Regions from separate parts of the Demequina lutea genome, predicted to be linked through region 2. Evidence: predicted binding sites of a transcription regulator. Region 2 holds the regulator's gene; the other holds the start of a gene.
What was found. The regulator HrcA, encoded in region 2, represses chaperone genes, less so after heat shock. The targets are predictions, from matches to a motif close to TTNGCACTCGNNNNNNNCGAGTGCNAA.

Region 1 (7,694 bases), 410 kb from region 2:
GCTGGCCGGGGGAGAGGCAGGCCCTCGCCGACGCCCTGGCTGGCTACGGCATCACGACGGGCGGCGGAACGACCATTCTCCTCCTCGGCTCGGCGACGGGCTCTGGTCGCGCCGACGTCGTGGTGGCGATGGACGGCCCCTGGGGGCTTCCGAAGTCGACCGCGAGCGTCTATGTCGGGCTGTATGGGCGGTCGAATGAGGCGCTCGCGGGATTGGCGGACGTGCTCGCCGGCGCGGTCACGCCCACGGGGCAGTGGGCGGTTGCGGGGATGCCCCCCGCTTGCGGGACTGCATGACGTTCCTGGCGGGGCTTGGACTTGGCCTGTCGCTCATCGTCGCGATCGGCGCGCAAAACGTTTTCGTCCTCCGCCAAGGTGTGCGGCGCGAACGCGTGGCGCTCGTGGTCGCGATTTGTGCGGTGTCCGATGCGTTGCTCATCGCAGCGGGGGTGTCTGGCGTCGGCTTGGCGGCGGCGACCTTCCCTTGGCTCTTGACGGCGGCGCGCTGGGCCGGCGCGGCCTTCTTGGTGACGTACGGCCTTCTTGCCGCGCGTCGGGCGTTCACGGAGGATCATGGCCTCGACTCTTCGCGGGCGGGAAACGGCTCACCGTCGGGAAGTGAGGCGCGGCGCGGTGAAACGGCCGCGCGCGTTGCCCTCACATGCGTGGCGCTCACGTGGCTCAACCCCCACGTCTACCTCGACACGGTGTTCCTCGTCGGCTCCGTGGCCGCCGCCCACGGCGACGCAAAGTGGCTCTTTGCCGCAGGCGCCGCGACGGGGAGCCTGGTGTGGTTCGCGGCGCTTGGCTACGGAGCGAGGTACGTGGGGCGCTGGCTCTCCGGACCGCGTGCTTGGCGGTTCCTGGATGCCGCGATCGCCGTGGTCATGATCGCGATCGCGGCGAGCTTGATCATGGGTGCGTGACGGGCCGGGCTACGCGTTCGGCGATTCGACGCGTTCCGCGATGATCGCCAACCGTGCGCCGTCGACACGTATCAGGATGACGGTCGCGCTCGTGTCTCCCTTGAGCTTGAGGCGAGGCCTCAGCGCTGCGGGGTCGATGTCCATCCCGCGCTTCTTGATTTCCAGGGTTCCGATTCCCCTGGCGGCGAGCGCAGATGCCAATCGCTTCTCCGAGTACGGCAGCGTCTCGACGACCCTGAATCCGGTGGCGAAGGGCGTCGAGAGAGGTGCATCGCACGTGAGATAGGCGATGTGAGGGTCGATCAGCGTCGCCCCGACGGTCGCCGCCATGGGCCCGACGAGTCCCGACCTGATCACCGCGCCGTCCGGTTCGTAGACGTAGGCCCCAAGCGGGCCGACCTCCCCAGGTAAGGGCTCGCCCTCGAAGAGGTGAGAGGAACCCCCGCGCAGGACGAGCGCAGAGTGCCCGCGCGTTCTCGCGAGCCTTCCCGTCCACAGACCCATCTCGACCACGTCGCCATCCATGCTGACCCACTGCGCCTCGGTATCGGGTGGCACCGCGCTGTGCGGAAGCGCGGGGCTCAATTTGATTCCCATGTCCGGCCATGTGGACCGCAGGTCGAGGATGTCGTCGAGAGGGGGAGAGTAGTCGCGCGGGTCGTGCCTTCGGCCGCGACCGTCCCTGCGCGCGGGGTCCACGAAGAGGGCTTCCGCATCGATGTGGCCCGATGCCAAGGTGGCCATTGCATCGGCGTGGACCACACGCGCGTCGTCCCAATGGCGCAGGTTGTGGTCCGCGAGCAGGGCTGTCGCCTCATCGCGCTCAAAGGCGAGCACGGATAACCCCAAGGAGGCGAAGGCCATCGAATCGGCACCGAGGCCGCACGTGAGGTCCGCCACCGAGCCGAAACCCGCATCGAGGTAGCGCTTGGCATGGTGAGCGGCGACGGCGAGGCGTGTCGCTTGTTCGAGCCCGTCCTGAGTGAAGAGCATGCCATCCGCGAACGGGCCGAACTTGGACGCGGCGGCCGCGCGTAGCCGTGCCTGCGTCATGGCCGCGGCCACGACGGCCGGATCAGCGCCGCCGGAGCGGAGTTGGCTCGCCAACGTCAGCGCGTGAGCGGGGTCATACGGCGGCATTGAAGCCAAGAGGGCCAGGGCCGCTGGGGACGTGGCAAGGCGAGCGGCGTCTGCTTCCATGGATTGATCCTGGCATGCCCGGGGTTTCACGGGTGGCGAAAGCGCAGTGTTCGGTTAGCACTCGCAGCCGGGGAGTGCTAAATTGCTGATGTTCCCTCAAGGGAACGCGGCCACAGCCCGACCCCCGCGACGGCGGGCAAGTAGCCGAATCACATCGTCTCGTTCAAGGAAGGTGAGGTCCGCTGTGTCGGTCTCTATCAAGCCTCTCGAGGACAAGGTTGTAGTCAAGCCGGCGACCGCCGAGAAGACAACTGCCTCAGGTCTCGTGATCCCTGACACTGCCAAGGAAAAGCCCCAAGAGGGCGAGATTGTCGCGGTCGGCCCCGGCCGCATCGATGACAATGGCAACCGTATTCCGCTGGATGTCGCCGTGGGTAACCGCGTGATGTACAGCAAGTACGGCGGCACCGAGGTCAAGTACGCGGGTGAGGATTACCTCATCCTGTCCGTGCGTGACCTTCTCGCCATCGTCGACTAGGCGCTGTCTGTTCTCAATCGCGATCTAGCGATCGCATGCACGAAGGCCCCGGAGATTTCTCTCTGGGGCTTTCGTGTTTTCAGGGCCGCTCCGCTGTCGCAAGGGGGGTCGCGTCAGAGGTGGCCGCGGCATTGGCCAACTTCGCAGGTGGTCAACTGGCCTGCTTGAGTCGGCCAGCGAGGATTGCATGGCGCTCGTCCTCGCTCAGCCCTCCCCACACGCCAAACGGTTCGCGTGCAGTGAGCGAACGCTCGCGACACAACTCCAGCACGGGGCAACGGTTGCAGTAGTGCTTCGCGGCCTCCGCGCGACGTCGCCGGGCAGCTCCGCGTTCGCCCTCTGGGTGAAAGAAAAGGTCGGGGTCCGCGTCTCTACACGCACCCTCGTACTGCCACTCCCATTGAACTTGAGTGGGGGCCGGCAGTGTTGCGATCATCTCCATCGTGCTCCTCGGTCGGCGGGCCCCGCCCGCGTCGTCTTTGACCCGGGACCGCCCCTGGCGTCCAGCCAGAGACATATTCACCGTAGACCGGACTAATGAGATGGTCACGGCTGTCGGGCTGCTCGCTTCCTACATCTCCGTTTCTACTCCTTTGGAGGCTCCGTGGGAACCCCCAATTTATGGGGGTACCTGCACTTGTTTTCGCGAACCCATCCCGGTAAGAGCCTCGATGTCCTCGCCATGCCTTGCCGAACTCGACTCGCGACCGCGCGCCCTAGACTTGGGCCATGGCCTCCAGCGAGCACGACCCCTTCGGGTTCACCGGTCTGACATATGACGATGTCCTCCTTCTTCCCGGCGAGAGCGACGTCATCCCCTCCGAGGTGTCGACCAAGACGCGCCTCACACGCGGTATCGAGATCGAGGTTCCGTTGCTGAGCGCGGCGATGGACACCGTGACGGAGGCGCGCATGGCAATTGCGCTGGCGCGGCTCGGCGGGATCGGCGTGCTGCATCGCAACCTGTCGATCGAGGATCAGGCCCAACAGGTGGTGACAGTCAAGCGGTCCGAGTCGGGGATGATTACCGACCCCGTCACCGTCGGACCCGACGCCACCCTTGCGGAGCTCGACGCGCTGTGCGCGCGGTACCGCGTATCGGGACTGCCGGTCGTCGACGCTGCGGGCACCTTGGTGGGAATCATCACCAATCGGGACATGCGCTTCGTGTCGCCCAGCGACTATGCGGGCCGCTTTGTGCGCGACCAAATGACGGCCATGCCGCTCATCACTGCACCGGAGGGCGTCTCCAACGCGGCGGCCTCCGAACTGCTGGCCAAGCACCGAGTCGAGAAGCTTCCTCTCGTTGACGCCGCGGGTCGCCTCACGGGACTCATCACCGTCAAGGACTTCGTCAAGACCGAAAAGTACCCGAGGGCTACCAAGGATCCCGAGGGTCGCTTGCGGGTTGCGGCGGCTGTCGGCTTCTACGGCGACGCCTGGGAACGTGCGTTGGCGCTTGTTGATGCCGACGTGGACGCGCTGGTGGTGGACACCGCGCATGGGCACGCTCAAGCCATGATCGACATGATCAAGCGCCTCAAGTCCGATCCGGCGACCAAGGACGTCCAGATCATTGGCGGCAACGTCGCGACCCGCGCGGGCGCTCAGGCGCTCGTCGACGCAGGCGTCGACGCGGTCAAGGTGGGAGTAGGCCCCGGCTCGATTTGCACCACGCGTGTGGTCGCAGGAGTGGGCGTCCCGCAGGTGACCGCCGTCTACGAGGCGTCGCTCGCCGCGCGCGCATCGGGAGTGCCCATCATTGCCGACGGCGGCCTCCAGTACTCGGGCGACATCGCCAAGGCCTTGGTGGCGGGCGCATCGTCCGTGATGCTTGGTTCGCTGTTCGCGGGCTGCGACGAGACCCCGGGTGACCTGGTGCTGGTCAACGGCAAGCAGTTCAAGAGCTACCGAGGGATGGGTTCGATGGGCGCGATGGCATCGCGCGGGCGTCGCTCGTACTCCAAGGACCGCTACTTTCAAGCCGATGCGCCGAGCGACGACGACCTGATCCCGGAGGGCATCGAGGGGCGTGTCCCGTTTAAGGGTCCCGTGTCTTCTGTGGTGCGCCAGCTGGTGGGGGGCCTGGGCCAGTCCATGTTTTACGTGGGCTCGAGGACGATCCCAGAGCTGCAGTCCAAGGGGCGCTTTGTCCGCATCACGCCCGCGGGGCTCAAGGAGAGTCACCCGCACGACGTGCAAATCACGGTCGAGGCGCCCAACTACTCCGGCAACAATTAGCGGTGGCGCTCAGCTGGAATGCACTCGCGCTTCTTGCGGTAGTGGCTTTGGTGGCGGGGTTTCTCGACACGCTCGCAGGTGGCGGCGGCCTGTTGACCCTTCCAGCATTACTGCTCGCCGGGGTGCCTCCGCTCGCGGCCCTTGGCACAAATAAGTTCCAGGGTTCCTTCGGCACCGGCATGGCGACCTACCAGGTGTTGCGGCGCGGGCGGGTGTCGTGGCCCGATGTGCGCTGGCCGATGATCTTCGCCTTTGGCGGCTCGGTGGCAGGGTCGGTCGCCATCCAGTGGGTCAACACCGACGGCTTGCGAGTGCTGATCCCCGTGGTGCTCGCCGTGATCGCCGCGTACTTCCTCTTCGTGCCCCGCGCCCACGAGCCTCCCGCCCAGCCGCGCATCGGCTCGCGCGTGTTTGACGGCGGCGTGGTTCCCGCGATCGGCGCGTATGACGGGGCGTTTGGGCCTGGTACGGGCTCGCTGTTCGCCCTCACGGGCGTGGCGCTCAGGGCGCGGCCGCTCGTGCAGTCCACCGCCGTGGCCAAGACGCTGAACTTTGCGACCAACGTGGCTGCGCTCGCCGTGTTCTTGGTGGCGGGACACTTGGTGTGGGCCGCAGGAGCCGCGATGATCGGCGGGCAGCTGCTAGGCGCGTATGTCGCGTCGCACGTGCTGTTCCGAGTGAAGCCCCTGGTGATCAGGGTGCTCATCGTGGTGATGTCGCTCGGGATGCTCGTGCGGGTGCTGGTGGGGTAGGTCGCGCCGCGCGATTACGGGTAGAGCCCGCGCAGACGGTGGGCATCGGTGACGCGGCGCACGGCGAGCGCCGTCGCGGCCTGGCGCAGCGTCATCGCGTGCTCGACGGAATACGCCGAGACGTCGTGCCAGGCCCTGTCCATCTTGTCCGCCAGGCGCGCGTTGACGTCGTCCTCGCTCCATTGCCACGCCTGATTCGCCTGCACCCACTCGAAGTAGCTCACCACCACGCCTCCCGCGTTCGCGAGGATGTCGGGAACGACGAGGATGTCGCGCGCGGCGAGGATCGCGTCGGCCGCCTTGGTCGTGGGTCCATTGGCGCCCTCCACCACGATGCTCGCCTTCACCAGCGGAGCGGTGTCCGCCGTCAGCACGCCCTCGACGGCCGCGGGAACGAGCACGTCAACGTCGAGCGCCAGGAGTTCGGTCGCGTCGATGTTCTCGGCGCCCGAGAAGTCTCTCACCGAGCCGGTGCTCGCGGCGTGGATGGTAAGTGCCGCCGTGTCCAGCCCCCCCGGCGCGTAGATGGCGCCGTCGATGTCGGAGACGGCCACCACGCGCACGCCGTGCTCGGCGAGCAGCTGCGCAGCGCCGTGGCCCACCTTGCCGAAGCCCTGGACCGCGGCGGTGGCGCGCGTTGGGTCGATACCGCGCGTGCGCATCGCGAGAGCGGCCACGTGTGCGACACCTCTGGACGTCGCCAGCGCGCGCCCCAAGGAACCCCCGAGGCTGACCGGCTTTCCCGTCACCACTCCCGGAACCGTGTGGCCCACGGCCACCGAATAGGTATCCATGATCCAGGCCATGGTCTGCTCGTCGGTGCCGATGTCGGGTGCAGGGATGTCGACAGTGGGGCCGATGATCGGCAGAATTTCCGAGGTGTAACGCCTCGTGACGCGCTCAAGCTCGGGAAGGGAGTGCTCGCGAGGGTCGATGGCGATGCCGCCCTTGGCTCCGCCGTATGGCACGTCGAGCAGCGCGCACTTCCAGGTCATCCACATCGCGAGGGCGCGCACCTCGTTCAGGTCGACACCCGGCGCGTAGCGGAGTCCTCCCTTGGCGGGGCCGCGCGAGTAGTTGTGTTGCACCCTGTAGCCCTTGTAGACCGCAATGGAGCCGTCATCGCGCTTGAGGGGTACGGTGACCATGAGTTCGCGCCTCGACGCGGCGAGCATGCGGTGTGTGCCCTCGCTCAGTCCCAGGTGCGCGGCCGCCTCGGCCAGTTGCGCGTGCGCGTCGTCGAGAGGCCCGGCGCCGTGGGTGACTTGCTGCTCCGTCATGGTCTCTCCCGCTCCCTGCGCTAGAAGAGCGCGTCGTTGTCTTGCGCAGCCTCCGAGGCCTCGATGGGCACCGGCCAGTCGGGCCGTGGCAGATCGTCGATGGTGCCCTTGGACTTGAGCCAGGCCCCAAACCGCACCGCCCACACGCGGTGGGCCTCGGCCTGCTGATCGTGCAATGCGGGCAGATCGGTCTGGCCGACGGTGGGGTAGCGGTCCGCGATCGCGTGAACGAGGTCCAGCGTCGCGAGCACGTCGGCATCCGCCGCGTGAAGGCTGTCCGCGTCGACGGGCACCACGTAGATGTGACACATGTCGATGAGTTTGCGCGGGCCCTTCCGGTACTTGTCGAGGTGCCTGTCGAGCACGAGCGGGTCGACCACGGGCCTGACGCCGCCGGGAAGACGTTGGCCGAGCGTCGGCAATCCATGGCGGGAGAGCTCGGCGTCAAGGATGCTCAGGTCGTATTGGACGTTGAAGCCCACCACGGGGACGCTGGCCGTGAGCGCCTCGGCGAGTGCCGCGGCGATCTCCTCGAGGGCTCCTTCTGGAGGCACGCCCTCGGCGCGCGCCTGCTCGGTGGTGATGCCGTGCACCTCGGTGGCTCGTGCGGGAATCTCGACGCCGGGGTCGATGAGCCACGTGCGCGTCTCGACCCTTTCGCCCTCGCGGCGGATCAGCGCCGCCGTCACGATCCGGTCGGTGGTGGTGCTCACACCCGTGGTCTCGGTGTCGAATCCCACCATTGGTCCGTCAAGCCAGCTCATGCCCCCAGCCTGGCACGACCCACCGACGGGTGACGACATCACGCGCTATCGGCA
Region 2 (7,694 bases):
CCATGGAGAACGACCTCACGATCATCCCGGTGCTCAACAAGATCGACCTCCCGTCGGCCGAACCGGATCGCTACGCGGCCGAGTTGTCGCAACTGATCGGCTGCGACGCCGACGATGTCCTCCGCACCAGTGGCAAGACCGGCGAGGGTGTCGGCGCGCTGCTCGACAGGGTCGTGAGGGACATCCCCGCTCCCGTGGGCGACGCCGATGCCCCGACGCGCGCCATGATCTTCGATTCCGTCTACGACAGTTACCGCGGCGTGGTGACGTACGTGCGCGTGATAGACGGGGCTCTCAAGCCGCGCGAGAAGATTGCGATGATGTCGACGCACGCTACGCACGACCTCCTCGAGATCGGCGTCATCAGCCCCGAGCCGGTCCCCACCAAGGGCCTTGGCGTGGGCGAGGTGGGCTACCTCATCACGGGTGTGAAGGATGTGCGTCAGTCCAAGGTGGGTGACACCGTCACCCTTGCGGCCCGCAGGGCCACCCAGTCGCTCCCTGGCTATCGGGAACCGCGCCCGATGGTCTATTCGGGGCTCTTCCCGCTCGACGGCTCGGACTTCCCTCTCCTACGCGATGCGCTCGACAAGCTGCAGCTGAACGATGCCTCCCTGGTCTACGAGCCCGAGAGTTCGGTGGCGCTCGGCTTTGGTTTCCGTTGCGGTTACTTGGGACTGCTGCACCTCGAGATCGTGCGCGACAGGCTCGAGCGCGAGTTCAACCTCGAGCTCATCTCGACCGCGCCGAACGTGGTGTACGAGGTCCAGATGGAGGACGGAAAGATCTTCACCGTCACCAACCCCTCGGAGTTTCCCGACGGCAAGATCAATGAGGTGCGCGAGCCCATCGTGAAGGCGACCATCCTGGTGCCGAGCGAGTTCATCGGCACCGTGATGGAACTGTGCCAGGAGCGCCGCGGCACCATGGGCACGATGAACTACCTAAGCGAGACCCGCGTGGAGATGCACTACACGCTCCCGCTCGCCGAGGTGGTGTTCGACTTCTTCGACCAGCTCAAGTCGCGCACGCGTGGCTACGGTTCCCTCGATTACGAGCCCGATGGCGACCAGGCGGCAGACCTGGTCAAGGTCGACATCCTGTTGCAGAGCGAGCCCGTCGACGCGTTCAGCGCCGTGGTGCACAAGGACGCGGCGTACAAGTACGGGCTGTCGATGGTGGGCAAACTCAAGGACCTGATCGACCGCCAGCAGTTCGAGGTGCCGATCCAGGCCGCGATCGGCTCGCGCATCATCGCGCGCGAGACCATCAGGGCCATGCGCAAGGATGTGCTCGCCAAGTGTTACGGCGGCGACATCTCGCGCAAGCGCAAGCTGCTCGAGAAGCAGAAGGCCGGTAAGAAGCGCATGAAAAACATCGGCTCTGTTGAGGTCCCGCCGGAGGCGTTCATCGCCGCGCTCAGTACGTCGGACGATGCCTCGGACAAGGGCAAGAAGAAGTAGTGGCCGACGCGGCCGCCGCCCCCGCATCTGCGCCTGAACCAGAGCGCGACTTCGGCGTCTATGTTCACGTCCCCTTCTGCTCGGTCCGTTGCGGGTATTGCGATTTCAACACCTACGCGCCCGGCGAGGTCGAGGGCGCGACCCGCGAGGGATATGTGGACGCCGCACTGGCTGAGATGGGCTTCGCCCGCGGCGTGATGGGCGAGGACCCGCGCCCCGCTTCGACCGTCTTCTTCGGCGGCGGAACGCCCACAATGCTCGATGCGGCGGCGCTCGCAAGGCTGCTTGACGGCGTGCGCGAGACCTGGGGGATCGCCGCAGGCGCGGAGGTCACGACCGAGGCGAACCCCGATTCCGTGTCGCGAGAGTCCCTCGCCGCCCTCGCGGCGGCGGGATTCACGCGCGTGAGCTTCGGCATGCAGTCCGCCGTTCCGCACGTCTTGGCGACCCTGGAGCGCACGCACAACCCCGCCAACGTCGAACGCGCTGTCGGGTGGGCACGTGAGGCGGGGCTCGCGGTGAGCCTCGACCTGATCTACGGCACACCGGGGGAGTCGCTCGCCGACTGGCGCACCAGCCTCGACACCGCGATCGCCCTCGCACCCGACCACGTGAGCGCGTATTCGCTCGTGATCGAGCCCGCCACCCGCATGGGCGGCCAGCTGCGCAGGGGCGAGATCGCCCCCACCGACCCCGACACCCAGGCCGACATGTACGAGGCGGCCGACGACGCTCTCGCCGCCGCGGGCTATGCCTGGTACGAGGTGTCCAACTGGGCGCGCACTCCCGCCGACGCGTGCCAACACAACCTTGCGTATTGGCGTAGCGAGGATTGGTGGGGCATCGGCCCCGGCGCGCACTCATACCTGGGCCCGCGCGTCGGCGCCACCGGAGAGGCGATCCGCGCCACACGGTGGTGGAACGTGAAGCACCCTCTCGCCTACTCGCGGAGGCTAGCGGACGGGGACGACCCGGCCCAGGAGCGCGAGGAGCTCGACGACGACGCCGTCGTCCTGGAGCGCATCATGCTCGGCGTGCGCCTTGCAGAGGGGCTGGAACTCGACGCCGTGCCCTCGCAGCGCAGGGCCGCGGTGGCGGGACTGGTGGCGGCTGGATTGGTCGACGGCCACGCGGCGGTGGGGCCCGGGCGACGAGTCGTGCTGACGCGCAAAGGGCGCCTGCTCGCCGATGCCGTGATCAGGGAACTGGCGCCCTAGCCGAGTAAACCTAGACGCGAGCGTTGTGCTGGGACCTACTTGATGAAGTTGATCGACAGCGGGATCCGGAAGTACTCGCCGTTGTAGGCCTTCACGCCGGCCACGATCGAGATGATGAAGGCGTACAGCACGTAGAGCCCCCACAGCGGCAGTGTGATGGCAAGGCCGACGATGAACAGCACCAGGCCCAACACCACGGCGCCCGCGCCAAACACGAGCGTCGTGATCTGCAGGTTGAGGTTCTGCTTGCCGTGGAAGGCCACGAGGGCGCTGCGGTCCTTGTACAGGAGCCAGATGATCAGCGGCGCGACGAACGCGATCGTGCCCGCGCTCATCACCGAGGCAACGGCCGCGATGATGTGAGCCAGCATGGCCCACGTGCGCGCTTCGGATTCGAGCATCGGGGCGGGGGCGACGGGGACGTAGGGGCCGCCAGGTTGGGGCGGGCCCGTGGGAGGCGTGTTGGTGTCGTTCATGTGACTAGTGTCGCAAAACACTCGGGGCTCCGCATCGGCCGTATGACCGATGCGGAGCCCCGAGGTAGGTCAGGGTAAAACCCTGAGAATTACTTGATGAGGCGAAGGCTGAACGGGTAGCGGTAGCTCTCGCCCTTGTTGGACTTCATCGCTCCCTGGATGCCGAAGATGATCGACATGATCCATGCCGCCAGGATCACGAGAATTCCGATGAGGATCACGGTGAGGATGATTCCCGCGATGTAGGCGATCACCAGCAGGATGCCAAAGTTCAGGGCCTCCTTGCCCTCGGTGTTGACGAACGAGCTCTTGTCCTTGCCAATGAGCCACATGATGAGCGGCGCAAGACCGGGAAAGAGGATGTTGCCTACGTGTGCAAGCGTCACATAGAGGCGAGCGTCGCTGTCGGACAGCGGTGCTGCGGGTTGCGCTGCGGGGGGCTGGGGCATCTCAGTCATCAGTTTTCTCCACTTTGAATTGGAACGGATAGTTTGAAGGTTCTCCCCGTCGCGCCAGCTTGAAGCCTGCCAAACAGAAGTAAATCGCCACGACGGGAATTACCCACTGTGCCAATGTACCGAGAAAGCCCACCAAAGGCACGAACAATCTCACGGCAGTTGCGGCGAGGAAGGCGGCCAGCAACACCGTGGAGAAGCGTGCGGCCTTGGACGCCTCGCCTGCGGCGAACTCGTCGCGGTCGCGCTCCGCGAAATAGACGGCGAGGGGGATGAAGGGCCCCACGACGGCACCCAAATGAGCGGCGCCCGCCTTCGCGGTGTCGGGTCCCTCGTGGGCGGTGTAGGTCATCGGCGTCCTCCGTTTGTCACCCTACCGGGCGCCGGCATCACGACGAGGCCGAGCCACCGGGCTAAGATTGGCACTCACAGACCGCGAGTGCCAGCGGGAGGCGTCATGAGCGAAGACAGACGGCAGGCGATATTACGCGCCATCGTCGAAGGCTATGTGGCGACCCACGAGCCGGTCGGCTCGAAGGCCCTTGCCCAAAACTCCTCGCTCGGAGTCTCGCCCGCGACTATTCGTAATGACATGGCCGCGCTGGAAGAGGACGGCCTGATTGCACAACCCCACACGTCGGCCGGGCGAATCCCCACCGACAAGGGGTATCGCTACTTTGTCGACCTGCTCGCGGCCGCGGCGTTCCAGGACAGCCACAGGCGCGCCATTTCGACGTTCTTGTCCGATGCGGTTGACCTGAATGACGTGGTTGAGAGGTCGGTCAGGCTGCTGAGTCAGCTCACTCGCCAGGTCGCGGTCGTGCAGTACCCGTCGCTCAGGGAGAGCCCTGTTCGCAGGGTCGAGCTCGTGCGGATGGCGCCAGAGCGCGCGCTCGCGGTCGTCGTGAGCGCCGATGCCCGAGTCGAGCAGGCGTCGCTCGTCGTCCCGCGAGACCTTGCGGATGAGGACTTTGAGCGCGTTGCCAGGGAGGTCAATGAGATCGCCGCAGGGCTGACGCCCGCGCCTCTTGACCGCGAACTCGCCGAATGGGCGGGCAGGCATCCTTCGTCCCCGTGGATTGCCGAGTTGGCATCGGTGGTGTCGAGCGCGGCGCGCGGCGGCACCGTCGAAAGGGTCGTCTTCGCGGGGACAGGCAACCTCACACGGGCAGGCTCCGACTTGGGTGCCGACGCCGTGACCTCGGTTCTTGACGCACTTGAGGAACAGGTAGTGCTGTTGCGGTTGTTGCACGAGATGGCAGCCGAGGGACCCGTGGCCGTCCGCATCGGTTCGGAGACCGGTTACGGTGCGCTCGCGGGTACGTCTATTGTGGCCGCTGGCTACGGGAATCTTGAGTCTCCCTCCCTGTTGGGGGCGCTCGGGCCGACCCGCATGGATTATCCGGGCACGATGGCTGCGGTCAGGGCCGTCGCCCGTTACTTGTCGAAAGTGGTGGAAGCGTGAAGGACTACTACGCCGTCCTAGGCGTGGCGCGAAACGCGTCCGAGTCTGAAATCAAGAAGGCCTACCGCAAGCTCGCGCGGGAGTTGCACCCCGACGTCGCGGGGCCAGAGGGCGAGGAGCGCTTTAAGGAGGTCGCGGCCGCCTACGAGGTGCTGGGCAATGCCGACAAGCGGGCCCAGTTCGACCACGGCGTCGACCCTCGTTCTTCGAATGGCGGAGCGAGCGCCGGATTCGGCTTTGAGGACATCTTCGAGACCTTCTTCGGTTCCGCGATGGGTGGCTCTTCGCGCAGGGGACCCGCATCCCGCACGCAGCGCGGCGGGGACACGCTTGTCGAGGTCGAGATCAGTCTCGAAGAGGCCGTCTTCGGGGTCCGCCACGACGTGACCGTCGACCTGGCCGAGACCTGCACCACGTGCGGTGGCACGTGCTGTACTCCTGGGACGAAGCCGGCGACCTGCCCGCAGTGCAACGGCAACGGCGTGGTCCAACGCGTCGCCAGGTCACTGCTCGGCCAGGTCATGACCACCGCGCCATGCCCGCGTTGCGGTGGCTACGGCTCGATCATCGAATCGCCCTGCACCGATTGCTCGGGGCAGGGCCGGTCGCGCGAACGTCGCACCGTCCCGATTGACATTCCCTCCGGGGTGGAGACGGGCACGCGCATCAGGATGTCCGGTTCGGGCGACGCGGGGCCTGGGGGCGGGCCGCGCGGTGACCTCTATGTCGAAATCCGCGAAGGCGCACACAAGACGTTCGAGCGTCGGGGAGACGACTTGCACTGCACGATCGAGTTGCCGATGACCGCGGCCGCTCTGGGTACCGTCGCCACGGTCGAGACCTTCGACGGTCCCCAGGAAATCGACATCAAGCCGGGCACTCATGCGGGCGCGACGGTCACGCTCAAGGGTCTTGGCGTGGGCAAGCTTCAGAGGTCGGGCCGCGGCAACCTTCACGTGCACCTCGACATCCTGACGCCCGATGAACTGACGGATGAGCAGTCTGAGCTCTTGCGCAAGCTCGCCGTGCTTCGCGGCGAGGAGTTCGCCGAGGCGCGGCTGGCGCCCATCGGCGGTGGTGTTTTCGCACGACTGAAGGACGCCTTCCTGGGCAGGGCCTGATGGCGAGGCGCTGCGCATGAGCGCACGCATGGTCTCGTGGTCCATGCGCCCGTGGTCGGGCACTGGCCATACGCTAGAGCCATGACCGACTGCCTCTTTTGCCGCATCGTCGCTGGTGAGATCCCCGCCACCCTGGTCGCGGAGACCGACCGCGTGATTGCCTTTCGTGACATCACACCCAAGGCGCCCGTGCACGTCCTCGTCGTCCCCAAGACCCACGTCGCGAATGTCACCGAGGCCGCCGCACAGATTCCCGATGTTCTCGCGGAGATGGTTGCCGTCGCCCAACAGGTGGCCGATGCCGAGTGCGGCGGTGAGTTTCGCCTCGTCTTCAACTCGGGTGAGGCGGCGGGACAGTCCGTCTTCCACGCGCACGCCCACGTCATGGGCGGCAAGCATCTTGCATGGGAGGACGCGTGAGCACATCTCGCATCTTTGAGATCGACGATGCCGCGGTGATGCTTGGGCTCCTCGGTGCGGGGGACTCGGTTCTCGCCGAGGTCGAGAGGACATTCCCCGGCGTGAACGTCTTGGTGCGCGGCAATCAGATCTCGTTGTCAGGCCCCGATGCCGCGGTCGCCGCGTGCTCGGCGGCCCTCGACGAGTTGAGATTGATGGTCGCCTCAGGAGTGTCCCTCACCCCCGAGGTAGCGCGCGAGTCCATGCGGATCATCGGCGAGGCAACCGCCGCGCAGCAAGAGCGACCCGTGGCCGTGTTGGCGAGGTCGATCCTGTCCTCGCGAGGGCGCACGATCAGGCCAAAGACCGAGGGTCAAGCCGCATATGTTGCCGCGATCGAGCGCCACACCATCACGTTCGGTATCGGCCCCGCGGGAACGGGCAAGACGTATCTTGCGATGGCCCAAGCGGTCGCCGCCATGCAGTCCAAGCAGGTGAGTCGGATCATCCTGACGCGCCCGGCCGTCGAGGCGGGGGAGCGCTTGGGGTTCCTGCCGGGCACCTTGTCCGAAAAGATTGACCCGTACTTGCGTCCGCTGTACGACGCGCTCCACGACATGGTCGACCCCGAGTCGATTCCCAAGCTCATTGAGGCGGGAATCATCGAGGTGGCGCCCCTGGCCTACATGCGTGGCCGCACTCTCAACGATGCCTTCATCGTGCTCGACGAGGCCCAGAACACGACGCGCGAGCAGATGAAGATGTTCCTCACTCGATTGGGATTCGGGTCGACGATGGTCGTGACCGGCGACATTACCCAGGTGGATTTACCAGGTGGAACGCAGTCTGGTCTGCGCGCGGCTCGCGACATTCTCATGGGTGTGGACGACATCGGGTTCTGTGAGCTCACGGCCCAAGACGTCGTGAGGCACCGGCTCGTGAGCGACATCATCACCGCCTACGAACGCAGCGATGCCGCGCACGCGGCCGCACCTCAACGCTCTAGAACAGACGGCCAAAAGCGGCGTTTGCCGCGCCAAGGAGGCGACAGATGATCGACGTCAACAACGAGACGGATGCGGAGCTCGACGAGGCCGA

Region 1: the regulator HrcA is predicted to act here: its motif matches at 2,180-2,206, upstream of groES (co-chaperone GroES).

The regions. Positions count from the first base shown of each region.
Region 1 covers NZ_JACBZO010000001.1:784,496-792,189, forward strand. Annotated here, with positions in the region: gene BKA03_RS03890 (glycoside hydrolase family 3 N-terminal domain-containing protein) at 1-296, shown strand, start outside; gene BKA03_RS03895 (LysE/ArgO family amino acid transporter) at 293-925, shown strand; gene BKA03_RS03900 (THUMP-like domain-containing protein) at 935-2,125, opposite strand; gene groES (co-chaperone GroES) at 2,310-2,603, shown strand; gene BKA03_RS03910 (WhiB family transcriptional regulator) at 2,755-3,045, opposite strand; gene guaB (IMP dehydrogenase) at 3,333-4,844, shown strand; gene BKA03_RS03920 (TSUP family transporter) at 4,847-5,596, shown strand; gene BKA03_RS03925 (Glu/Leu/Phe/Val family dehydrogenase) at 5,611-6,876, opposite strand; gene BKA03_RS03930 (exonuclease domain-containing protein) at 6,897-7,640, opposite strand.
Region 2 covers NZ_JACBZO010000001.1:1,194,412-1,202,105, forward strand. Annotated here, with positions in the region: gene lepA (translation elongation factor 4) at 1-1,463, shown strand, start outside; gene hemW (radical SAM family heme chaperone HemW) at 1,463-2,680, shown strand; gene BKA03_RS05830 (DUF4870 domain-containing protein) at 2,716-3,156, opposite strand; gene BKA03_RS05835 (DUF4870 domain-containing protein) at 3,246-3,614, opposite strand; gene BKA03_RS05840 (magnetosome magnetite crystal formation protein family) at 3,607-3,963, opposite strand; gene hrcA (heat-inducible transcriptional repressor HrcA) at 4,069-5,076, shown strand; gene dnaJ (molecular chaperone DnaJ) at 5,073-6,197, shown strand; gene BKA03_RS05855 (histidine triad nucleotide-binding protein) at 6,279-6,617, shown strand; gene BKA03_RS05860 (PhoH family protein) at 6,602-7,651, shown strand; gene ybeY (rRNA maturation RNase YbeY) at 7,648-7,694, shown strand, end outside.